Regions from separate parts of the Crocosphaera sp. Alani8 genome, predicted to be linked through region 1. Evidence: predicted binding sites of a transcription regulator. Region 1 holds the regulator's gene; the other holds the start of a gene.
The links. The regulator HrcA, encoded in region 1, represses chaperone genes, less so after heat shock. The targets are predictions, from matches to a motif close to TTAGCACTCNNANNNTNNGAGTGCTAA.

Region 1 (10,460 bases):
TTCAGAAGATACGCCAGACTTACCCTAATACTAAAACGTTTCTCTTTCAAATTAATGAAACAGGGGTTTCTGGTACTATATTTTCTCCCTGCTCCCCGCTCCCTGCTCCCATGCAATCTAAACTAGCAACTTTAATGACAACCTTATGAACCTTTTCCTGCGCGAAACTTGGGAGTTATTTTATTGGGCAATGTTTTGTCCTTCCAAGCTTCAGCAGCGAATGAATAAATGGTGTCCTGCTAAGGAGAAAGACGGCAAAAGACCAGATACCAACTCCTTGGATATTCTTCTATTTAGTTTTAACTTTAGTTTTGTTGCTCAATACTTTTTATTATTACTATTTCTAAGTCTTCCTTTAATTGTAAATATTGCTATCCAAGGTCAACAAATAGACTGGTTACAGATACCTATTATTTTACTAACAGGTTATGGTGCTAGTGTTTGGTTTTTATCCTATGGATTACCTGTTCCTTTAATCTGGTTAATGGTTTATCTCCAACAACCTGACTTTTGGTTAACAGGATTAAATGAAGCATTGGATATATTACCCCCCTTATCTCAAATAGCAGTTGGTCTGACCGCAGGGACAGTTCTTTTAATCATTACTAATGTTCTGACATTTTGGTTTCTACAAAACAACCGTCTTTCGTTATCACACACCATTTTTGTTATTGGTGGAACAGTCAGCTTTTTTGTGGGGAGTTGGTTGGCCAGTGAAAATTGGTTGTTTATTTTATCTGCTACTGGATATTCAGCCTTTGTTTTGTTTACATTCAAAAACCAACTTAAAACCGATGATGATGTGGTCGTCGTGGCGGTCGTCGTGGCGGGAGGAGTGGCGTTCTTCGTGGCGGGAGGAGTGGCGGGAGGAGTGGCGGGGGTGACTACTTTACCGTTGCCTTTATTCATGTTGACTTGCATCCTAGTGGCTTTTAACTTTGCAACAGAACAAAAAAAATGGCTAGGTATCATCACAGCAGGAATATTAACCTTGCTTAGCTTTGAAAATCTTGGCTTCAACTCCCTATTGACCATTCCCATCACATTAATTTTTTATTATCGACTCTTCCCAGACTATTTACTCTCAACCCCTATCAGCATCTTCCCATCACTTCCTTCACTTAAACGTTTTAGCCTCTTCAGGTTTAATGATAACCCCATACAAAGTTTAAAACTGCTACCTCCCCATACAACAGAGTTACTCTGGCTACCTTTACCCAACCACGATCGCATTTTAGCCTCCGCCTTCCGTAGCAATACTTCAAGAGCAATGGAAACCTTTAAACAAATGCAAGCGTTACCCTTACCTGGTTTCCAAAGCACCATTAAACAAGCCTTACCCCAAATTATTGCCGATCAATTAACCACCGTCAAAACCTTAGCTGAACTGGTATCTATTGCCAAACCAGAACATCCTTTATTACCGTTACTGGTTCCTACTTTTTATCAATCAGACAGCGAAGCAGAAAACACTCCTCAAACAGAAATTTCCCCCTATATTAAACCAGAACTTTCTATCATTTTCCCTCGCTTACAAGGGGTTGCCAGGGATATTGAAGCAGCTTTAGAAGCGAGTAATGGAGCCTTACGAGAACGGGGTTTAGAGCGTGTTTTAGATAGATTAGCAAGTTTATCCGCACAACTGCCAGCACTGGGACTTAAACCCCCTGAGATTAAGCGTTGGCAACCTGTGATTACCAGATGGCAGCGAGTCATTGAACTTGAACTAGAAGAACAGCAAAAACAGTCCCAAGGGGAACAACTCAACCCCTTTCAGTTTGGCAACCCTGTGCGTCTGAACCGTGATTACTTATTTAAAGGTCGTCGCAAGTTCGCTGAGGATATTGTACGCCGTATTTTAAATAGCGATCGCCCCACCCTCATTCTTTACGGTCCCCGTCGTTGTGGCAAAACCTCTTTTTTATATAATCTTCCCCGTCTCTTTCCTAGTGACGTATTGCCTGTTTTTCTCGATATGCAAAGCGCGGCTATTACCAACAGTGAAGCGGATTTTTGTCAGGGTTTAGTTCGTGCCATTTACAAAGATAGTAAGAGTCAAGGGGTTCTATTACCCACACCCCCCAAGCGTAACCAGTTTAAAGAGAGTCCTTATACTGTTTTAGAAGACTGGTTAGATGAAGCACTAGAGAAACTAGAAGATAGACAACTATTACTTAATTTAGATGAATTTGAGAAGATTGGTACAGCCATTAATGAAGGACAAATAAGCTTAAAATTGTTTGATGAATTGCGTCATCTCATTCAACATTACGATCAATTAGGGTTTCTTTTTTCTGGTGTGAAAACCCTCGATGAAATTGGACCGAACTGGAGTAGTTATTTTATCAGTGTGGTTCCCATTGAAATGCTTTATCTTGAACCAGAAGAAGCAAGAGAATTACTGTTAGATCCCGATCCAGAATTTACCTTGCGTTACGATGAGGGTATTGTGGAAGAAGTGTTGCAACTGACCCATTGTCAACCCTATTTATTGCAACTTTTGGGTGCTGCAATGGTAACTCAAGCAAATCTTCATCACACTGATAAGATTACCCCAGAACTATTAAAAGCTGCGATTAAAGACGGTTTTATTAACGGGGAACCCTACTTTACCAATGTTTGGACAGAGTTTACCGGTGAGTCGGAAGAGGAGATTTTAGCAGGACAAAATCTACTGTTGAACTTAGCTAAAGGACAACAACCCAATACAGATAGAGATGAGATTACAGAAAAAGCTTTACAGTATATGTTACGACATCACATCATTGAGCAGATAGACAGTCAATATGATTTTGAAATTCCCTTAGTTAAAATGTGGGTGAAACGGAGTTAGGAGTTAGGAGTCAGGAGTCAGAAGGCAGGAGTCAGGAGTCAGGAGTCAGGAGTATTAGATATCAGTTAAACGTAGATAGGGGTCAACGGTCGTTGACCCCTACGGGAATTGATACAATACTTGAGGAAATTAGTATTATTCAGCAGCGACAGGATAGACGCTAACCTTTCTACGACTTTTGGTTTTATACTCAAAAGTAACAATCCCATCGATCAAAGCGAAGAGGGTATCATCATTACCCCGTCCCACGTTATTACCGGGGTGAACTCTGGTTCCCCGTTGACGAACGAGAATGTTACCAGCCCTAACCACTTGTCCACCGTAGCGTTTAACCCCGAGTCGTTGGGCGCGAGAGTCCCGTCCGTTTCTGGTACTTCCTGTTCCTTTCTTGTGAGCCATAATTGGTTATCTTCCTTGTAATAATTAAGTCTATTGTAGAATTATTCTCCCTCTGTGGTATCGGAGGGAGTTTCTGGAGTGGTGTCTGAGGGTGTATCTGCAATAACAGCGCCATTAACACTAATAGAATTAATCATTAAACGACTTAATTCTTGACGGTGACCCCGTTTTTTACGGGTTTTCTTTTTAGGACGCATTTTATAAACGATCACTTTCCTTCCCCGTCGATTTTCCATCACCGTTCCTTCTACGGTAGCTCCCTCAATAAAAGGTTGTCCAATGGTGATTTCATCGTCATTGTTAATCAATAATACTTTATCGATAACGTAAGATCCGTCCTCATTGGCAGTGAGACGATTAAGATCGTAAAAACGGCCAGGTTCAACCCGAAGTTGGGTTCCCCCGGCCTCAATGATTGCATAAGTCATAATTTTGTCTTTGTTTTTGTTGCCGTACAGGTAGCGCAAAGCTAAACTTAAATGATGATTGCTCTGTGCTTTTTAGTGATGCCATAACCTGATCCGAGCATCGAATCAGACACACAAACACCAATTATAAAATGTTTTAATTATTTATGTCAAATTAGGAGTTTCTACTCTGCAGTAGTACCCCCATAAATTTGTTAATGTTTACGTAGATACATTCAACTGTTAATTATCCCCATGACTCAATCTCCCTCTATTCCTGTTATCAGCGTTGAGGAACTCGCCATACGGTTAGCCCAAGACCCCGATGAGTTACAATTAATCGATGTTAGGGAACCAGAAGAAGTTGCGATCGCTCGTATCGGCGGCTTTGAAATACTATCATTAAGTCAGTTTCAACAATGGTCTTCAGAAATTACTCAGCGTTTTGATCCCCACAAAGAAACCCTCGTTTTATGTCATCATGGAATGAGATCAGCCCAGATGTGTCTTTGGCTACTTAACAACGGTTTCACCAATGTTAAAAACATAACAGGAGGTATTGCAGCCTACTCTGCGAAAGTTGATGAAACGATTCCTCAATATTAATGGCACAAAACTGCTTTAATATTAACAACTGTTTTATTAAGTCTTAGATTGACTACGCCAATCATTATGAGAGTTACCACTTTATTAAATCAACGTCATCAAGACATTTTAAGGGCTACGGTACAACATTATATTGCGACAGCTGAACCGGTTGGCTCAAAAACTTTAATAACTGAATACGATTTTAGTGTAAGTTCTGCCACCATCCGCAACACTTTAGGTAAACTGGAAAAGGCGGGTTTTTTATATCAACCCCACATTTCAGCCGGTCGCATTCCTTCTGATTTTGGCTATCGAATTTATGTCGATAATCTAATGACACCTAACGCCAAAAGTGCTAAGAAAATAAAACAGAATTTAACTCAAAAACTCAACCAAAAAACTTACAATTTTGAAGCGGCATTACAACGGGCAATTCAAATCCTAGCCAATTTAAGTGGTTACATTGCTCTAATTACTTTACCGCAAACTTCTCCTAATCAGCTTCGTCACCTGCAACTAATACCTATCTCAGCGAAGCAAGCTATGTTGTTAGTTGTTACCGATAGCCTGCAAACTCAATCAATAGTGGTGGATATTCCCCTTAGTTTAGTCAGAGATAACGAAGAAGATCGGGATTGGTTAGAAGAGGAATTAAATATTTTATCAAATTTTTTAAACAGTCAGTTGAAAGGGAAATCTTTATTAGAACTAAATAACTTAGATTGGCAAAAAATAGATCAAGATTTTATTAGTTACACAGATTTTTTGAAAAGCTTACTCAAGCAACTACAAACCTATCTAAAGACATCAATTTCTAATCAAGTGATGATTCATGGTGTCTCAGAAGTTTTGAGACAACCCGAATTTTCCCAGTTAGAACAAGTTCAAATGTTGCTACACTTACTGGAAGAAGAACAAGATAAACTCTTACCTTTGATTTTAGATATACCTGAATCTGAGTTATCAAACGGACGAGTTACCCTTAAAATTGGGACAGAAAATCATCTGGAATCTATGCATTCTTGTAGTCTAGTTTCTGCTACTTACTGTCAAGGAGATACTGCTGTAGGAAGTGTGGGATTAATAGGACCAACTCGAATGTTATACGAAAATACAATCCCTTTAGTAGAATCAACGGCAGAATATTTATCGGAAGCTTTGGTTAGCATTGCTTAGGTAGGGCTAACACAAAATTATTATTAAAAAACTTAAAATTATATAAACTTTCTACCCTTAACCTCATATTGTTATACTAAAATACTTATGAGTTGAAATCGAGGCTAAACGTTGCAAAAACTACTAAGTATTGCCAAAATTATCGACACAATCAATGAATGGATAGGAAAGTTAACTTATTGGTTAGTTCTTTTGATGATTTTTGTCGGGGTATGGAATGTAATCGGACGATATTTAGGGAGGTTTATTGGACAAAATCTCACCTCCAATGGGTTAATTGAAATACAGTGGTACTTGTTTGATATTGTTTTTCTTTTGGGAGCAGCTTATACTCTTAAGCACGATGAACACGTTAGAGTTGATCTTCTCTATAAAGATTGGTCACCAAAACGAAAAGCTTTAGCTAATTTTATTGGAGTTTTTATATTTTTAATTCCCTTTTGTTTAATGATAATTTATTACTCTTGGGGTAATGTGGTTAATTCTTGGAAAATTTGGGAAATGTCTTCTGATCCTGGGGGACTTCCTAGATATCCAATTAAGTCGATGATTATTGTTAGTTATATTTTACTTATTTTTCAAGGTATGGCCGAAGCAATTAAAAACTGGGCTATTTTTACCGATCAATCCACATCTGAGGAGATAAATAATGATAATAGGGTATGATTGGTTGGGTCCTTTAATGTTTCTCGGAGCATTAATTTTACTTTCTTTTGGTTACCCCGTGGCATTTTCTTTGGGTGGGGTTTCGATTATTTTTGCGGTTATTGGAATCATTTTAGGGGCATTTGACCCCGTTTTTTTGAGTGCATTACCTAGTCGAATTTTTGGCATTATGGCTAATTATACCCTCTTAGCCATTCCCTATTTTATATTTTTGGGAGCGATGTTGGAAAAGACAGGTATTGCTGAAAAATTGCTGTTAACAATAGGAATTTTATTCGGTAGATTACGAGGTGGACTTGCTTTAGCAGTGGTTATTGTCGGTGCTTTATTAGCCGCAACTACAGGAGTTGTAGCAGCAACTGTAGTTGCAATGGGCTTGATTTCTCTACCTATTATGTTACGTTATGGCTATAACAAAGAATTGGCAGCGGGTGCGATCGTTGCATCAGGAACTTTGGGACAATTAATTCCTCCTAGTATTGTTTTAGTGGTATTAGCAGATCAATTAGGAATTCCTGTGGGAAATTTATTTATTGGCTCAATTATTCCCGGATTAATGATGGCTAGTGCCTTCGCAATTCATGTTATTATTACTTCTTTAATCCGTCCCGATGTTGCGCCACCTTTACCCCCAGAAGAAAGAAATATTAGTAAAAGAACCTTAGTAAAAAATGTCTGTCAAGCGATGCTTCCTCCTTTATCGTTAATTTTATTGGTGTTAGGAAGTATCTTTTTTGGTGTGGCTACCCCCACAGAAGCTGGTGCAGTAGGTGCGTTAGGAACTATGATTTTAGCTGCTTTTAATAAGCAGTTGAGTTGGGTTACTTTAAAACAATCTTGTGACGCAACTTTAAGGATTAGCACAATGGTCATTTTTATCCTTTTTGGATCAACTGCTTTTAGTTTAGTTTTTCGAGGAGTTGATGGGGATAGTTTTATGTTGGAAATTTTAACGAATTTGCCGGGAGGAAAATATGGATTTTTGGCTGTAAGTATGTTCACAGTGTTTATTTTAGGCTTTTTTATCGACTTTTTTGAAATTGCTTTTATTGTAATTCCTATTTTTAAACCTGTTGCGGAAACACTTGGTATTGATTTAATGTGGTATGGGGTGATTTTAGCTGCTAATTTACAAACTTCTTTTCTAACTCCTCCCTTTGGTTTTGCTCTATTCTATCTTAGAGGAGTGGCACCACCGGAACTAAAAACAGAAGACATTTATAGAGGTGCCATTCCTTTTATTTTGCTACAACTTTTAGTCTTAATGTTAATCATTATTTTTCCTTCCCTTGTTAGTTTCTTACCTTCCTTAAGCGCAGCCAGAGGTTAAAAGTATCTCAGTCTAATATTAGAAAAAGATTGCTTAGTGATTAACAAATATTTGACAAATCTCCTGGAATATGGATGGAGTTAACAGTACGTTAAGATTTGTGAGCATTGAAAAGATTTCTCACAAAAGGCGATCGCATCCTGATATATATAGAAATATGGGACGGTCTTGATTGCAACTAGGACGCTACACCTTCGACACTGGTACTAGTTAGTTGCTGTTTGTTTAGTAGGAGACATATATATGATTAACCCATTGGTTTATGAAATTGGTGCATTGACGTTTGTGTTAGGTGCTTTTGGGATCGCCTATTGGCAACTTCGTAACAATTATTCAAAACGAGAAACAACTTTATTAGAACAACAAAAACAGTTAGATCAAGAGAAAGAAAGTTTGGAAAAACAATTGCACAATCTTGAGCAAACTAATCAAGAGTTGACCCAAAAGAATGATTATTTACAAAAGGATTATGTTTATATAAAGCAACAAGTGACAGCATTCGAGAATGATGTTATTAAACTACACGAAGAGAAGAGTAATTTATCACATATGGTTAGACAGGAACAAGATAAAGTTACAGCAAGTCAGCAAAAAAATCAATCTTTAGAGCAGCAAAAACTGCAATTAGAAGAGACTTACAAAAAAGATTTATCTAATCTTGAGCAACAACTGGGAAACCTTAGAGAAGAGCGAAATAAGATTAATAGTAATCTGCAAGAAGCGACTCAAAAAAAAGATTCTTTAAACCAAGAATTAAAAACAGTAATCGCTAAGAGGGAAAGTTTAGAAAATAGTTTAACTCAGCAACAGGAAACCGTTGTATCTTTAGAAAAACAACTAGAAAGTTTATCTCAAGAGAAAAAGGAGCTAGAAAAAGACTTGCAACAGCAAGTAAATAGTATTAGAGAGGAAAAACAATCCTTAGAACATAACTTAACTCAGCAACAGGAAATAGTTGTAGCTTTAGAAAAACAACTAGAAAGTTTATCTCAAGAGAAAAAGGAGCTAGAAAAAGACTTGCAACAGCAAGTAAATAGTATTAGAGAGGAAAAACAATCCTTAGAACATAACTTAACTCAGCAACAGGAAATAGTTGTAGCTTTAGAAAAACAACTAGAAAGTTTATCTCAAGAGAAAAAGGAGCTAGAAAAAGACTTGCAACAGCAAGTAAATAGTATTAGAGAGGAAAAACAATCTTTAGAAAATAGTTTAACTCAGCAACAGGAAACCGTCGTAGCTTTAGAAAAACAACTAGAGAGTTTATCTCAAGAGAAAAATGAGCTAGAAAAAGACTTGCAACAGCAAGTAAATAGTATTAGAGAGGAAAAACAATCTTTAGAAAATAGTTTAACTCAGCAACAGGAAACTATTGCATCTTTAGAGAAACAGCTAAAAGCTCTAGAGGAAGACAATAATAGCTTAAAGAAAGAACGAGAAGAGAGTAAAAAAATAGCCGAAGAGAGAGAAAAACTGGAAAAAAAAATTAAAAAGCAAGAAGAAATAATTACTGAATTGGAAAATAAATTAGCTTCTATAAAGCAGGAAAAAGAAACATTAGATACTCCGCCAAAACAGGAAGATGAAAAGTTAATTGTAGAAGAGAATAAGGAAGGCATTTCAGGTGTCGAACAAGATATTAAAGAAGTGGAAGAAAAATCTACGAAAGAAGAGAAAAAAAAAGAAAAAGAAATAAAAGAAAAAATAAAAAATGAAGTTATTTTAGAAGCCAAGAAACTAGCCGTTATTGGCAGTCTAAATAGTATGAACCGAGAAAAAGCTAAATCTTTGGTTCAACGAGTAGGAGGAACTTTAACCAGTTCGCCAAGTTCTAAAACTGATTACGTTATTGTTGGGAAAAACCCTGGAGATAAATTGAAAAAAACTCAGAAATTAGGTATTGCTCAACTATCAGAAACCCAGTTTTTAGAAGCATTAACCGCCGCAGGGATAACGGAAATTAATAACTAATAATCATAATAACCCATAGGATAAATGCACCTATGGGTTACCTATTCATATAGAAAATTAAATCTAGATAAACTCAGAAATATCTTCGTGACATTCATCAGCTAAATAAGATAATGCCCTGAATCTTAACCCTACTAACTGTTCATACAAAGGGTTAAGCTTACACAAAGGAGGAATATGAACAACTTTGTGACCAAACAGCTTAATGTCCCGTTCAAAGGGACACTGAGGTGGAACCATCTTACAAATAAATCGAGCTACACTAGGATCGTGAATATCCATGCCATCCAACCAATCTTTGAGGGGATGCAATAAGTCAGCTTGAGGTTGAGGAGGACTCACCAAAGGGGCTGCATTACCCGTTACTTGGGCTTGAGGCTCTTCTCCGTTGGGTTTACAGAGAGTATGTTCCAAAGAATTCAATGCCTCTATTTTTAACCCTAAAGCCTCGCTATACTGATGCAAAAGTTCCGCTTCTGGTGTAGAGTATATCCCATCGGCGATCGCAACTAATACAGCAGTTCTTAAGAAGTTCTCCCCAGTTTTGACATCATCACCCAAAGCGTTTGCTAACTCTTCTGGTTCGATAGACTGGTAGGAAAGGGTTTGTTGATCATCGACAGACAAATCCTTAGTTAAATCTGCGATCAACTTCTGTTCTTGGAGATCATAGTCACCATCACACCAAGCGATAGTTAGTAAACCTCTCAACCAAGCTGAAATCTGCTCTTTTGTATACGGGGATTGCGCTACACTTGCCATAAGAATTTTATAATCAAATTTTTAGGTTAGTCACGGGGAACAGAGAAATTTTTGAAACACAAAAAGCAAAGACTAATTCTCGCTATTTATATTCATGTCTTTTGCTTTTGCTACCAAAAATATTACCTTCCCTTTCTTCAGTTTAACTTTTTCTTTGACTAACCTAATGTAGTTTATTGAACAATAACGGGGATTCCTGTTTGCACTAATTCGTACAATGCTTTAACGTCTCGGTTCCGCATTCTAACGCAACCATGAGAAACTGCTTGTCCCATAACGTGTTCTCCAGGAGTCCCATGAAAACCGATATATTTACCGTTTTCTCTCGAAA
Region 2 (10,460 bases), on a different contig from region 1:
CCTGGTAAGATAAAGAGAGTAATCTGATTTAATTCAGCAACTTCTTTGATAATTTCTAACCCGTAAGACCAATAAGATTGACCCCCCAATAATCTTAAAATAATAACTTTAGCTTCCGATAATACCGTCTCAGCATAAGCATCAATACTTAATTGTTGTTGTAATTGAAGAATATTTGTAGCACGTATTGCCGGAAAATTACTAGGTAGAGAAGGCAAACAAGACGCTAAACTTTGAATATCCGTATCCGCTGCGCTTAAAAAGACAATGGGTGCTGAGTTTTGTTCAATAAAGATAACCCCGTCTTGATCAGCATTCCAACCTCCAGGGGTAGCAGCTATGCGGTGCATTACAACTCCTTAACATTTAAAGAAAACGAACTTTCAGGATAGGATAGGAAAATGGAGAGATTCTACCTAAGAATTACGCCTCTTTTCCTATAGCCTTGTCCAATGTGATGAATTCTGTTTCAAAATCTATTTTACGTCGAACTTTACCTATAAGTATATTTGAAAAACTGTGTTCTCTTTGGCGAGAGCTAGTGGAAATGGAAGGTTCTACGGCAATATTACTAGACGATTCCCTAATTGATCCAGAAATAAGCAATATTTCTGAGATTTTAGGTGCAAAAAATTTTCACCTGCTGTTATCATCCCAGTTGTGTGCCTTATTGCAAGGTACACTCAATGCTTCATCCTTATCCTATCAAGTTAGCATTACCTGTGACCCCCAAGCGATCGCAGAATTTACTCAGACTTTACAGCAACACCTCAAAAAAGGTTCTCCTTGGTGCGATCACTTGACTTTATATCTTGAACCTCATTTTCCCGAATCAAACCCCCTAGAATCCTATTTTAACGGTCGTCTGTGGGACATTTTAGTACCTGAGTTTTCAGAAACATCGGAAGTTATGTACGAAGGACTGAGAACTTGTGAACCCGTAGAAGAAGCACTGCATCAACAAGTTGCTCAAGAAAGGTTATTAAACCAAGTTATTGGTCAAATTCGTCAAAGTTTAGAACTGTCAGTTATTTTACAAACAGCAGTTAGACAATTACGCAGTTTTTTACAGGTTGATCGTTTAGTTATCTACGAATTTAAAGAAAAAAATGTTTCAACTTCTGCTTCGGGAAATTCTCAAGAAAACGGAGGTTTAGTGATTTACGAATCAAGGGTTTCTGGAAGTATTCCCTCCCTGTTAAATATAACAGCAGAAGACACTTGTTTTGCTACTATTCCTGAATACAAACATAAATATCATCAAGGGGAAATTGTTGCCATCAACGATGTAGAAAGAAAATACTCATTTTCTATCTGCTTGAGTCAATTTCTCGAAAAATATTGGGTACTATCTAAATTAATTGCTCCTATTGTAGTAGATGGTCAATTATGGGGATTATTAATAGCCCATCAATGCTTTAAGAAAAGACAATGGTTAGAAAGCGAAAAAGCATTTTTAGGACAAATAGGACAACATTTAGCTGTTGCTATTTATCAAGCGCAATTATATGCTCAAGTGCAAGAACAAAAAAATACTTTTGAACAACGGGTAATTGAAAGAACTCAAGAACTTCGTGACACCTTACTCGCTTCTCAAGCAGCTAATCATTCTAAAAGCGAATTTTTAGGAAATATGAGTCATGAATTACGGACTCCTTTAACCTGTATCATTGGTTTATCGGGAACTTTATTACATTGGTCACAAGAAGGTTTAAATCTATCCATAGATAAACAGAAAAAGTATTTACAAACTATTCAAAATAGCGGGAAACATTTACTAGATATGATCAACGAAATTCTAGAATATTCCAATTTACAATCAGGTAAATATGTCTTAGCTATTCGAGAATTTTCCTTGACAAAAGTTTCTAGAAATGTGATGCAAAGAGTAAGTGATGAAGCAGAACATCGCCGTATAAATCTAGAACTTGATATCCAAATTAGAGCCCAACAAGATGATTTTTCTGCTGATCCCGAAAGGGTACAACAAATCCTCTACCATTTACTCAATAATGCTCTAAAATTTACCCCAGAAAATGGAACTGTAACCCTAAGAGTGTGGCGAGAAAAGAATCAAGTTGCCCTTCAAGTAGAAGACACAGGAATAGGAATAAAAGAAGAACAAATTCCCTTACTATTTGAATCATTTCAACAACTAGAAAATTCTCGTAAACGGGTTTATGGAGGAACAGGTTTAGGGTTAGCATTAACTAAACAATTAGTAGAACTTCACGGGGGAACCATCGAAGTAGAATCTATCATCAATCTCGGTTCTACCTTCACCGTGAGAATCCCTAACCAGATTCAAAGTAAAGGCAAATTAATCAATCATTTAAACCATAATCAAGCCTTATTTACCAAAAATAAAACCATTGTCTTAGTAGAAAGTAACGAAGAAATTGCCACTTTAATCGGCGAGTTATTAACCGCCGCTAACTACCATTTTATCTGGTTGATGGATGGGTCAAAAGTAATTCAAAAAATTGAACTCCTCGAACCATCAGTACTCATTTTAGATCAGCATTTATCAGAGGTACTAAAAATTAATGAATCCTTAAAACAATCCCCCAAAACCAAAGATACAAAAATGTTAGTTCTCAGGGAAGAAATAACATCAAAAGAATGGACAGAAATTTCTAGAATGGGCATCGACGACTACCTAATTAAACCCATTCAACCCAGTTTATTATTAAAACGAGTTAATGCTCTAGTTTTTAGTAATAATGAATCAGAAAATTAATTATTAATTATTAGTTATTTATTTGACCTTATGATTATCCCAAAATCTAGTTTAATTGTTTCCTGTCAAGCACCCATTTACTCTCCATTATTTGAACCCAAAATTATTGCCGCTATGGCCAAAGCTTCCATCAATCAAGGAGCAAAAGGAGTAAGAATAAATACCCCCGAGCATGTTAAAGCAGTGAGAAAAGAATTGCCCAATATTCCTATTATTGGATTGTGGAAACAAGACTATTTAGGGTATGATATTTACATAACTCCCTGTTATCAAGATGCGGTAGCTATAGCCTCAGCAGGAGCAGACATCATCGCTATTGATGGCACATTAAGAAAGCGTCCCCAAGAAGAAAAATTAGCCGATTTAATCAACAATATTCACCAAAAATTAGGGAAATTAGTCATGGCTGATGTTGATACAATAGAAAGTGCCGTAGCTTCAGCCCAAGCAGGGGCAGATTTTGTCGGAACCACCCTTTATGGATACACTAAAGAAACCGAAAATTGTCACCCTCCAGGGTTTTCCCTGTTAGAAGAAATGAGTCAAAAATTAACCGTTCCTATCATTGCAGAAGGAGGAATTTCCACCCCCGAAGATGCCAAAAAAGCCTTAGAATATGGTGCCTATTCTGTTGTTGTAGGAACTGCAATTACGGGAATTGATTTAAAAGTAAAAGCCTTTCAAGGGATGTTTAACTGAGCAAAAAATGTATGGATTCTAATCAATTACCACCCAGCTATCGAAGGTTTCCCAAAGTTCCCTTGGATCGTCGTGCCTATGCTTTTTTACTCGACTTTGTAACAGTATGGTTTTTGAGTTCTTTCTTTAAAGGATTGATTAAAGACCTCGTTTTTTTTGTTGTTTGGTTAATTTTGAGGGTGATTATTGTAGAAAAAAATAAAGGACAAAGTTTAGGAAGTTGGTGTTTTGATATTAAAGTAATTGATCTGAGATTTTTCCGAGTTCCTGGCTTAAAAGAATTAACCAAACGAGAAGCCATTGTCGGTTTTGCTGCCATGTTGGCCATGGTAGGATTAAACATTAACTTTAAAAATGGCTTATCTATGTTAATATTTATCACCCCTTTAATTATGAATTTTGGATTTGCCATCGGAGACGAAGAATATAATCAAACCTTACACGATCGAGTTAGTAACACCATTGTTGTCCAAACAAAACGAGGATTTTCCCTAGATTTGCGCCTTAAGAAACTCTGGAGAATTATCAAAGAAAAAATCCAAAATCGTCAAAATACGAAACAGAGGTATCAGAATGATTATGAGGATAATTATTACGACGATTATTAGGTTTGGTCTATTTTTAGAGAAGCCAAAAAAGTAGACTATTTCAAATGGAATAACTATTGAATACCTGGGTTCGATATGAGAAGATTTAGAGAAAATCTGTCGCCGAGGTTTCCTCCCCAGAGTCTCTTCTTAAGTTCAGGAGTATCAAACACTGATTCTCTCCTTGAAAAAGATTTAACTGCAAACTCCCAACACCTAACTCAGTTTCTTGCGCATCGCAGTTAATCTCATCCCAACTGAACTATTAGGTATTATCTTTTTTTCGTAAAGTTTTGTAAACTAGAGTTTAGCTCATAGACATTCATAGAAAACTCATGACTACCCTTACCCGCGTAGAACGCACCCTTGCAATAGGCCACATTTTATCTATGGCCTTTGGTTTAGCCGGATTATTGTTAGTGTTACCCAATCCTGATTTTATTGCTAGTTTACCGCCTATTGGCAAAACTGCCTTTGCTTGGTCTATGGCTGGCGGTGGCGTAATGTATATGTTATTGGGAATGTCGGCAGTTGCCGTGTATGCCTATCGTACCCTTGGGACTTGGCATTTCTTAGGCTTTATGTTGCCAGCCCTAGGTATTTCCCTCACCAGCGAATTACTCGGAACCAGTACAGGATTTCCCTTTGGTGAATATCGATATTTAACGGGGCTAGGGTACAAAATTGCCGGTTTAGTTCCTTTCACAATCCCCTTATCTTGGTTTTATTTAGGATTTAGTGCTTATTTAATCGCTAGAGCAGGATTAAATAATAAAATTTCTCAAAATTGGTTGAAGCTATTGGCTTCCATTATCCTCGGTGCTATTTTCTTGACTGCTTGGGATTTTGTTTTAGATCCAGCCATGAGTCAAACTACCATGCCCTTCTGGATCTGGGAACAACCTGGAGCATTTTTTGGTATGCCCTACCAAAACTTTGCCGGTTGGTTCGGTACTGGTGCAGTGTTTATGAGCGTTGCTACTTTAATTTGGAAAGTCAAACCCTTTAATTTCCCTCAAAGCAACCTAGGACTACCCCTAGCCATATATGTTAGCAATTTTGCCTTTGCCATGATCATGAGTTTAGCAGCCGGCATCTACATCCCTGTTTTGTTGGGGTTGATCGTCGGTTTACTTCCTGTTGTGGTACTGTACCGTATTGCGGATAAGCAAACAGACACTATCCCAGAAAATTTGGTAAAGGTGTCATTCAATAACGGATAATTGACAATAGATTATGGATCATGGAGTCTTCTATTTTGTTGAATGATACGGTTATCGGCGTTATTTCCTTGCTTGTATTACTGTTCCAGGGAACAGCAACCTTAATTTTATTGTCCCGTTTGCTCAAAGGAGCTATACGTCGTCCACCCCTAAAACCCCAACCAGCCAATCCTGAAATGCTGGGCAAAGTAAGTGTGGTGGTTCCTACTCTCAACGAAGTAGAACGTATTTCACCCTGTTTAGAGGGGTTAGGACAACAAACTTATGAAGTGCGAGAAATTATCGTTGTCGATAGTCATTCTCAAGATGGCACCCAAGAACTAGTAAAAAACGCAGGAGTGAAAGATCCTCGTTTTCGTCTGATCACCGATGATCCTTTGCCTTCAGGATGGGTTGGCCGCCCTTGGGCATTACATAATGGATTTTTGTACAGTTCTCCCCGTAGCGAATGGGTATTAGGCATCGATGCCGATACCCAACCCCAACGGGGGTTAGTGGCTAGTTTAGTCAAAGCTGCGGAGGAAGAGGGTTACGATCTTGTCTCCTTATCCCCTCAGTTTATCCTCAAAGATGCAGGGGAATGGTGGTTACAACCGGCTTTATTGATGACATTATTGTATCGTTTTGATTCGGCCGGGGTGAGAAACCAAAAACCAGAAAGGGTAATGGCCAATGGTCAATGTTTTCTTTCTCGTCGTTCTGTTTTAGCCGCATTAGACGGTTATACCTGCGCTGCGGGTTCTTTCTGCGATGACGTTACTTTAGCCCGTGAGGCAGCTAAACAGGGATTTAAGGTGGGTTTTTTGGACGGGAAAAACCTGATCCGGGTGAGGATGTACGAAGGGATTAAAGAAACCTGGAAAGAATGGGGGCGATCGCTGGATCTCAAAGATGCAGCTTCCACTCCTCAAGTTTGGGGTGATGTAGCTTTATTATCATTAACTCAAGGGTTACCTTTATTTTTGTTAGTTATTTTCCTTAGTTTTTGGTTGGTGGGTTATCATTTCCTCAGTTTAGAATTAGCGATCGCATTAAATCTTCTCTTAGTTATTATTCGTTTTTCCTTACTGTTTGCTGTCTTTCCTTCCTATTACAAAGATAAGTCTTTATCTGTTAAATCATTATTATTTTGGTTATCGCCTTTAGCCGATCCCTTCGCTGTATTGAGAATCTTTTTATCCTCTTTACAAACCCCCAAACAATGGCGAGGTAGAAGTTATGGTAATGAGTGACAATATAAATCTCCCGATCTTCAGCCAGGAAAGCTTCATAAAACAGCGATCTCCACAATGAGACAGCAATTTTAAATTATTCAAAAAAAGTCAAGTCAAGTTACCGAAAACAATTCTTTTTAATCCTTAATCCTTGCTCCAGTAAGTTAAGTCGCGCCCCAGCAAAGCACTAAGCCTTTCTATTTCTGCGGCAAATTCTTGTTGCAAACTCTGGCGTAGTTTTGGATCTAAAGGTGGACGAGATGCTTTCTGGATATTGGAACGTCTTATAGACTTTTTGAACTTCTTAAGTAGATTCCGACGCACAGAACGAGGAAAAGGGAGAAAATACTTGCCAATTTCCAGAACATTTGTAGGTGGCTTGATAGTAAGCTGTTGCAAAAAGGCGTTACGCACTTGTCTGTTAGTATTTCTGGGAGTTAAGTTAGGGACAAAATCAGGTTCAACATCAAGGAATTCAAGAGTCTCCCTATATGCCTTCGCTGTATCAACTTGGAAATCATCAAAAATGATTACATGTATCCGATTCCGACCGAAAGTATCAAAGTATCTTTTGACTTGATCTGTGAATTTAACTACTTCCCGATACAATAGTTCTTCTAGGCGAAAACACTTTTCTGGGATTCTTTTACCTTGCTTTCTATCCTCTTCTGCTTCCAGGGCAAGTTTAAAGTCTAAGATATCTTCATTAGAACCGTTGGCTAGGTGCATACTGTGTAAGGAATACATTAGAGACACAGGTTCCCTGAGCATGATGATGATTTTAGCTTCTGGGTTGAACTTATATATTTCTGAGGCGGCTTCCTTAGAAAAGAGATACCAAACACTACCTTCGCCACATAATTTTCCTTTTCCACCCTCAAAAAAACTCAAGTATTCTTCAAGGGTATTCGCTCTTTTTTTTCCAGTTGAATCTGTGCAGAAATAATACAATTCTTTAATAGAAGGAATAAAAATATCTGGATGTTGTTCTAAGTATTTACATAGGGAAGTAGTACCACACTTAGGGGCTCCGACAATAAAAAAACTCGGTTTATTCATGATTTTTCAGCTATTAACACTATAAGTAAACTCATCATATCAAATCTGGTTAATTAGCTAGAACCTGAGTTTGGTATAAGAAAAGTAAGTAGTAGTAAGCTGAAAATAACTAAATGATTTAGCTTCCCTGCGAGAAGCCCCGCGCTGTACCCACTGGATCAGCGTCGGGAGGAGTGTCACTAAATCCTGCCTATGTTGAGTATAGATGCTTTGTTTTGCCACTTAGATGATTTTTGCCAAATATCTGAACCCCAATAGCACAAACAGTTAATTTCTCATGCTCCTCAAACTGGTCAACCAGCGAAAAGTTTATCTTTGAGTGAAATTATGAAGAGTGTGGAATGCACTCCCGCTTTTCACCTGGATTTTAACCTCCTTTTGGCCGGAAATCGCCGCACACCTAACTCAGGTTTCTAGATATCCTCACCTTAATTACCTAAACTTCCACACCTTACCTCCATTCCTTAAGAAAAACTTTCCCATTCTTTGACCTAGACCCTTAGCACTCATAACATAAGAGTGCTAAATTAACATAAGTGGGAAAAAAGCAACCCTGGTCTGAATCATTGCCAGAAGTCCCATTAGAAGGCGTTATAGGAGTAACTAGACAAAGATGGCAAAAATTGTCTCATTTAGTGATGAATCGAGACGCGCATTAGAACAAGGGGTTAACTCCCTAGCTGATGCCGTAAAAATTACCCTCGGTCCCAAAGGCCGTAACGTATTATTGGAGAAAAAATTTGGCGCACCCCAAATTGTTAACGACGGGATCACCGTTGCCAAAGAAATTGAACTAGAAGATCCCCTAGAAAATACAGGGGCAAGATTAATCCAAGAAATTGCCTCGAAAACCAAAGAAGTTGCCGGCGACGGAACAACCACCGCTACAGTTATTGGTCAAGCTTTGATCAAAGAAGGGTTGAAAAACGTTATCGCAGGGGCTAACCCTGTAGCCCTACGTCGTGGTATGGAAAAAACCATGGCTTATTTGGTCAAAGAAATCGAAAATATTGCTAAACCCGTAGAAGGGGAAGCCATCGCCCAAGTAGCTAGTGTTTCTGCTGGTAACGATCAAGAAGTAGGCGACATGATCGCTTTGGCTATGGATAAAGTCACCAAAGATGGGGTGATCACCGTAGAAGAATCCAAGTCTCTGAGTACAGAGTTGGATGTAGTGGAAGGGATGCAGATCGATCGCGGCTATCTCTCCCCCTATTTCATCACCGATCAAGAACGGCAGCAAGTGGAATTTGAAGATGCTTTAATCTTGATCACCGATAAAAAAATTAGTGCGATCGCCGATTTAGTTCCCATTTTAGAAAATGTTGCTCGGGCGGGTAAACCCCTATTAATCATCGCTGAAGACATAGAAGGGGAAGCTTTAGCCACCCTAGTTGTCAACAAGGCCAGAGGGGTATTAAACGTGGCTGCTATCAAAGCCCCTTCTTTTGGGCAAAGACGTAAAGCAGTCTTACAAGATATTGCCATTCTGACAGGTGGTAGCGTTATCTCCGAAGAAGTAGGCTTAAGTCTAGATACCGTGGACTTGGATATGTTGGGACAAGCCACCAAAATTAACATTGATAAGGATAACACCACTATCGTTGCCAGTACCGATGAAAGAATCAAAGCTGCGGTACAAAAACGCACTGATCAACTTCGTAAAGAACTGGCCGCCACAGACTCTAGTTTTGACACCGAACAACTACAAAAACGTATCGCTAAGTTAGCCGGTGGGGTTGCTGTGATTAAAGTGGGTGCTGCCACAGAAACCGAGTTAAAGGATCGTAAACTACGCATCGAGGATGCCCTCAATGCTACTAAAGCAGCGGTAGACGAAGGGATCGTTCCTGGGGGTGGTACTACCTTAATTTACTTAGCTTCTAAAGTAGCCGAATACAAAAATAGCCTCACTAATGCTGAGGAAAAAGTAGCTGCTGATTTAGTAGGGAAGGCTTTAGAAGCACCCTTGCGTCAATTGGCTAATAACGCTGGTTTAGAGGGTTCTGTCATTGTCGAACGAGTCAGAGAAACGGACTTTAACATCGGCTACAATGCCCTAACCGGCGAGTTTGAAGACATGATAGCAGGTGGTATTATTGACCCGGCTAAGGTGGTTCGTTCTGCTTTACAAAATGCGGCTTCTATTGCTGGTATGGTCTTAACCACAGAAGCTTTAGTGGTAGAAAAACCTGAACCAGAACCCCCTGCAGCCCCCGATATGGGCGGCATGGGCGGCATGGGTGGCATGGGCGGCATGGGTGGCATGGGCGGCATGGGCGGCATGGGTATGGGCTTCTAAAAGCTTGTATCTCTAGTCTATATACCATGACACTTTACCAGAGACGCTAACTATAGCGTCTCTTTCAATATTCAGATTATTAATCTATTCTTAAAAATTTGTCCAGAGATTTATAGGTTTCTTCTGGGGATTCTTCAGGTAAAAAATGTCCACAGTTTAGTGCTTTTCCTCGAACATTGACAGCTTTTTTTTGCCAACTTTTCACAACATCGTATTTTTTTTCCATAACTCCTTTATTTCCCCATAATATTAATAGGGGACATTCTATTTTTTTTTCTTGATCTTGGCGATCGTGTTCTAAATCAATGGTAGCAGAGGCTCGATAATCTTCGCAGGTTCCGTGAACGGTTCGAGGATCACGAAAACATCTTAAATAGTCCGCCATTGCTTCTGGAGTAAACGCCGATTCAGTTTTACTCCAACTGCGTAAACAATGGGTCAAAAAAAAGTCAGAATTGTTATTAATTAAAGTTTCAGGAAAAGGAAAAGGTTGAATAAGAAAAAACCAGTGATAGTAAGCAGTAGCAAATTCTTGATCGGTTTCGCTGTACATTTGATATGTTGGGGCAATATCTAATAAAGCTAACTTTTTAACTTTATGAGGATAATCCAAGGTTAAACGATGAGCAACCCTTC

Region 2: groL (chaperonin GroEL) is a predicted target of HrcA. The motif match lies at 8,022-8,048, and genes of this name have one in related genera.

Annotation. Positions count from the first base shown of each region.
Region 1 covers NZ_JARVCN010000013.1:4,744-15,203, reverse strand. The annotation lists gene P9B04_RS01125 (hypothetical protein) at 1-149, shown strand, start outside; gene P9B04_RS01120 (hypothetical protein) at 221-2,833, shown strand; gene rpmA (50S ribosomal protein L27) at 2,969-3,232, opposite strand; gene rplU (50S ribosomal protein L21) at 3,274-3,660, opposite strand; gene P9B04_RS01105 (rhodanese-like domain-containing protein) at 3,895-4,245, shown strand; gene hrcA (heat-inducible transcriptional repressor HrcA) at 4,312-5,403, shown strand; gene P9B04_RS01095 (TRAP transporter small permease subunit) at 5,515-6,069, shown strand; gene P9B04_RS01090 (TRAP transporter large permease) at 6,053-7,399, shown strand; gene P9B04_RS01085 (BRCT domain-containing protein) at 7,643-9,367, shown strand; gene P9B04_RS01080 (Mo-dependent nitrogenase C-terminal domain-containing protein) at 9,431-10,129, opposite strand; gene P9B04_RS01075 (L,D-transpeptidase) at 10,303-10,460, opposite strand, start outside.
Region 2 covers NZ_JARVCN010000499.1:41,456-51,915, forward strand. The annotation lists gene cobN (cobaltochelatase subunit CobN) at 1-350, opposite strand, end outside; gene P9B04_RS25045 (hybrid sensor histidine kinase/response regulator) at 458-2,740, shown strand; gene P9B04_RS25050 (N-acetylmannosamine-6-phosphate 2-epimerase) at 2,771-3,439, shown strand; gene P9B04_RS25055 (RDD family protein) at 3,451-4,047, shown strand; gene cruF (gamma-carotene 1'-hydroxylase CruF) at 4,362-5,249, shown strand; gene cruG (2'-O-glycosyltransferase CruG) at 5,270-6,481, shown strand; gene P9B04_RS25070 (sulfotransferase family protein) at 6,608-7,522, opposite strand; gene groL (chaperonin GroEL) at 8,136-9,824, shown strand; gene P9B04_RS25080 (alpha/beta fold hydrolase) at 9,904-10,460, opposite strand, start outside.